One region of the Paenibacillus sp. BAC0078 genome, then DNA from elsewhere that is predicted to be linked to it. Evidence: riboswitches for the same ligand, from Rfam matches in the RefSeq annotation. Region 1 holds a riboswitch; the other holds the start of a gene.
The links. A riboswitch is a leader RNA that binds a small molecule or an ion and turns the genes downstream of it on or off. The one in region 1 is predicted to bind S-adenosylmethionine.
Positions count from the first base shown of each region.

Region 2: another riboswitch for S-adenosylmethionine. It lies ahead of metA (homoserine O-acetyltransferase MetA); the one in region 1 lies ahead of ACX1DY_RS23430 (methionine ABC transporter ATP-binding protein).

Region 1 covers NZ_JBTLRW010000015.1:130,121-132,320, reverse strand. Annotated here, with positions in the region: gene ACX1DY_RS23430 (methionine ABC transporter ATP-binding protein) at 1-1,016, opposite strand, end outside; SAM riboswitch class I at 1,117-1,258, opposite strand; gene ACX1DY_RS23425 (Cthe_2314 family HEPN domain-containing protein) at 1,370-2,089, opposite strand; gene ACX1DY_RS23420 (UbiD family decarboxylase) at 2,102-2,200, opposite strand, start outside.
Region 2 covers NZ_JBTLRW010000006.1:330,529-332,728, forward strand. Annotated here, with positions in the region: gene corA (magnesium/cobalt transporter CorA) at 1-601, opposite strand, end outside; SAM riboswitch class I at 1,029-1,165, shown strand; gene metA (homoserine O-acetyltransferase MetA) at 1,253-2,182, shown strand.

The DNA.
Region 1 (2,200 bases):
CATACAAGCACCTCCACATCAAGTCCTTGCGCCGCAAGCTCGGCAAGTGTCGCTTCTACGGCTTGTGAGGAGCCTTCAAAGCGGACAATGAGCTGGCCGTAAGGTACATCCTTAAGCGTCGAGATGGTTCCTTGCAGGATGGCAAAGTTAACTCCAGTGCCGCGGGCAACTTGGGATAAGGTGGACCCGTAGGTTTTGGGGCCGAGAAAAGTGATTTTAACCGCCTGAGTGTATTCTCCTTGCACCGCGTTAAGCGCGGCCCGAAGCGGACCGTCCTGCTGGGTTTCGCTGCCGATGAACTCCTTCGTCACTTCATGCTGCGGCTTCAGGAATACCTGTGCCACATTTCCCTGTTCAACAATCCCTCCGCCGTGAATAACGGCAACCCGGTCACAAATAGTCTGAATGACATGCATTTCATGAGTGATCAGCACGATGGTCAGATGAAACTTCCGGTTAATGTCGAGCAGCAGGCGCAGAATGGAATCCGTCGTCTGCGGATCAAGCGCTGAAGTCGCTTCATCGCAGAGCAGCACATCAGGGTCGCTGGCCAAAGCCCGGGCTACGCCTACCCGCTGCTTTTGTCCGCCGGATAGCTGGGCAGGATATTTGTTGCGGTGCTCTTCGAGTCCCACCAAGGCCAGCAGATCCTTAACCTTGCTCTCAATCTCTGCTTTGGGAGTACCGATCAGCCGTAGCGGAAAAGCTATGTTGTCGTACACTGTCGCGGAAGACAGCAGATTAAAATGCTGGAATATCATTCCGATCTTGCGCCGCTGCTCCTGTAACTGCCTCTGGGAAAGTGCTGTTAACTCCACTCCGTCCACCCAGACCTCGCCTTGCGTCGGACGTTCAAGCAGGTTAATGCAGCGGATCAGCGTGCTTTTGCCAGCCCCGGAGTGGCCGATCACGCCAAAAATCTCACCCTTTTTAATCGACAGGTTGAGCCCGGAGAGCGCCGCTACTTCTTTACTGCCTTTGCCGTACATTTTGGTCAAACCTTTCAGCTCTATCAAGCTTATTGCCCTCCTTCATTGTCTTGCTCGCAAATGCTAAAAAAACCTCTTAACGATCATTGCAGATCGCAAGAGGCCTTGAGTTTATATTAACCATGCCTTCTCATCTGCCAACGACCGCAAACCACGCGGCATTGTAGGAATTAGCACCATGACACTTGAATAGAACACAACTTCCCCGTTCCATGCAAATCGGTTGCCGGGCTTCATCGGGCCTATCCCTCCGCCGCTCTCGATAAGATTATGATATGAAATTAGTTGCCGCAGCATGTAAGATGCTAATGCTTGCCTAAGTATAGTAAGTTTCAGGTTTTTTGTCAAAGGGAACTTTTAACTGCTCAAGAGGCTCTAGCTTATGGTTTGCGGGGGAGCTTATGCCACTGCTTAATGCTGTACCTGAAGGATGCCCCCAAGGTGATACAGACCATTTCCAGGCACTGCTTCAGATCCTCCAGATGGCTGTCCAGATCCTCCAGATGAATTTTGTCGTGCAAGCCCTGATGGCGCTGCCACAGATCATCCTGCATTTCAGAATTCATATAGTGGATTTCGGCATTGCGGCGCTTGCGCAGATTCTCCAGCGGCTCCCGGTAAGAGCTCTTGATCCTCTCCAGTTCGTCAGCGAGCGCCGCATGCTCCTCATGCACCCGAAACTGGCGCAGTACGGTGAAATAGGAGAAATGAACCTTTACTTTGCTGGTATCCAGATCGTACAGACTGTTCAGCACCGTGCCCAGCTTGTCCAGAAGCGAGAAGACACGGATGAAGCCATTTTTATAAAAATAGACATAACGCGAATATTCGCCCTGCTCCTTGGGCGACATATCATCCATATAACCGGCTACAACCGATTTCCGGAAAAAAGCGGCTGCGAACCAGCTCTGCTCCAGCTCATCAAGCGATGAGATCAGCCCGCGCGTCCATATCTCCAGCTTGCGGAATTCATGGTCACGGTCCTCATGCGAATTCATTTCCTTGCGCAGCATGGACGCGAACTTCGCCATATGATCTATGGCCTCGGCCAGCACACCGCTGTTCTCGCGGGGCGGTTCTCCCAGTAAAATTCGCAGCATACTGCATCCTCCTCATTGTGGGAAATACATCTTCCAGTTGCGGTCAACCTGCTTGACAATATCCTCGCAAGGAACCAGCTCATGCGGATACCCCGGCTTCATCCGGGCATC
Region 2 (2,200 bases), on a different contig from region 1:
GAAGGTCTTTTTTGTTCAGCGTATTGATAACTTCCTTTTGCGGTCCGAGCATTTTCTTGAGCCAGAGAATTTCACTTCGCAGACCGATGATTTCGCTAAGATGCGTTTTCTTGGTGTGCATCAGAATGTCCTCTTCCAGCTTCTCAATCCGCGCTTCGATCCGGTCGCCGACGGAGAAATAATTGTCTACGACAAGGTCGATCAGCAGATACAGAAAACGGTCAGGCTCGCTGACCTCCTGCTCCCACAGAATGGGCTTCAGGACGCGCAGCTCATTGATCTTTTGCTTGGTGACGGTAATAATGAAATTTCTGCCCAAAAATACGTTGAGCGCACGGAGGAAAATTTCCTCATCGTCAAAACGGATGCTGTTCACCACAATAAAATAATGGCTTTCATAAATTTCAATCTTTGGACGCTGATCCTCTTCACTTAGGCAGTCCTCCACGGCCAGATCATGCAGATTGTACAAAGGCTGAAGCAGCTCCAGATCCTCTACATCTGCATCAATCCAATAAAATCCTTCCGCGGGGGCGGTCAAAGTTTCTTCAATGTCATCAACAGGCGTAAAAACCCCTGCGTTTACCAGCCGGATTTTCATCTGATCCCACTCCTTCTGTCCCTGATCTTCTTCAGGGATGTGCTAATTTAGGCACAGGGAAAAAAATCAGCTTGGCCGGTGGTACGATCAATGGATAAGGCCAAATGACGGTTCGAGGGCATGAAGAAGAGACGCTCCCGCCGCCGGCAAGCTGATGTTAATCCTGTGTGGTTGTTCGTTCTGGACGTTCAACTGCGAACTCGGGTCGCCTTCCATTCCTCTCTCACCTCTTCTTTTCGTCATATAGGGTGTGAAACACTTGTCTAGTATAACGCCCGGGTTTGGGTCTTTCAAGCTAAATTCTCGGGGGTTTCAGAGACCCTTTAGCATTGTATGGACTTGACGAAAAGGAGGTTCATGATTTAAAGTGAATTTTAAGAAAAGCATTCAACGATTGTGTGACTTTTTCTCAATTGAATACAGCTAAATCTTATCAAGAGCAGGTGGAGGGACTAGCCCGATGAAACCCGGCAACCGGCGTATTAACGCACGGTGCTAATTCTTGCGGAAGCTTTGCATGGAAGGCCTCAGGCCGACCGGCAGAAGTTCTCTGGCAGATGAGAGAGGCGCATATGACTGCAGATATATGACCTTTCTCGCCGGAGAAGGGTCTTTTTGATATTCACATGAACAGAAGGAGCGAAGACAACAATGCCAATTAAAATTCCCGACAGCTTGCCGGCCAAAGAGGTTTTGTCCGGAGAAAATATTTTTGTAATGGATGAAAGCCAGGCTTTCCACCAGGATATCCGTCCACTGCGGATTGCGATCCTGAATTTGATGCCAACCAAGGAAACGACGGAGACGCAGCTCCTGCGCCTGGTCGGGAATTCACCGCTTCAGGTGGATGTTGTGCTGCTGCATCCCAGCTCCCACACCTCCAAGAACACCTCGGCGGAGCATCTGAAGAGCTTTTATAAAACCTTTGATGAAATCAGCGACCGCCGCTTTGACGGACTGATCGTTACCGGCGCTCCTGTAGAGCAACTCGAATTCGAGGATGTGAACTACTGGGAAGAGCTGAAAGAAATTTTTGAATGGAGCAAGCAAAATGTGACCTCGACCATGCATATCTGTTGGGCGGCCCAAGCCGGACTGTATCATCACTATGGTGTACGCAAGGTTGATTTGGATCAGAAATGCTTTGGTGTTTTTTCGCACACAGTGAACCAGGCTAACGTTAAGCTGCTGCGCGGTTTTGACGAGGTGTTCCATGTTCCGCATTCCCGCCATACCGATGTCTCGCGTGAAGACATTCTTGCGAATCCCGAGCTGCAGATCCTTGCCGAATCTGAGGAAGCTGGTGTGTATCTGGTTTCAACGCTCGACGGCAAGCAAATTTTCGTGACCGGACACTCCGAATATGATCCGTTCTCGTTAAAATGGGAGTATGACCGGGATATCGCCAAAGGAATGGACATTGCGATTCCGAAGCATTACTATCCTCAGGATGATCCGCAGCGCACACCGCCGGCTGTCTGGCGTGCCCATGCCAACTTATTATTCTCTAACTGGCTCAATTACTATGTATACCAGGAGACCCCTTACGATATAGATCAGGCCGATTATTTAGTATTCTAAATATAGAAGGAATTTTCG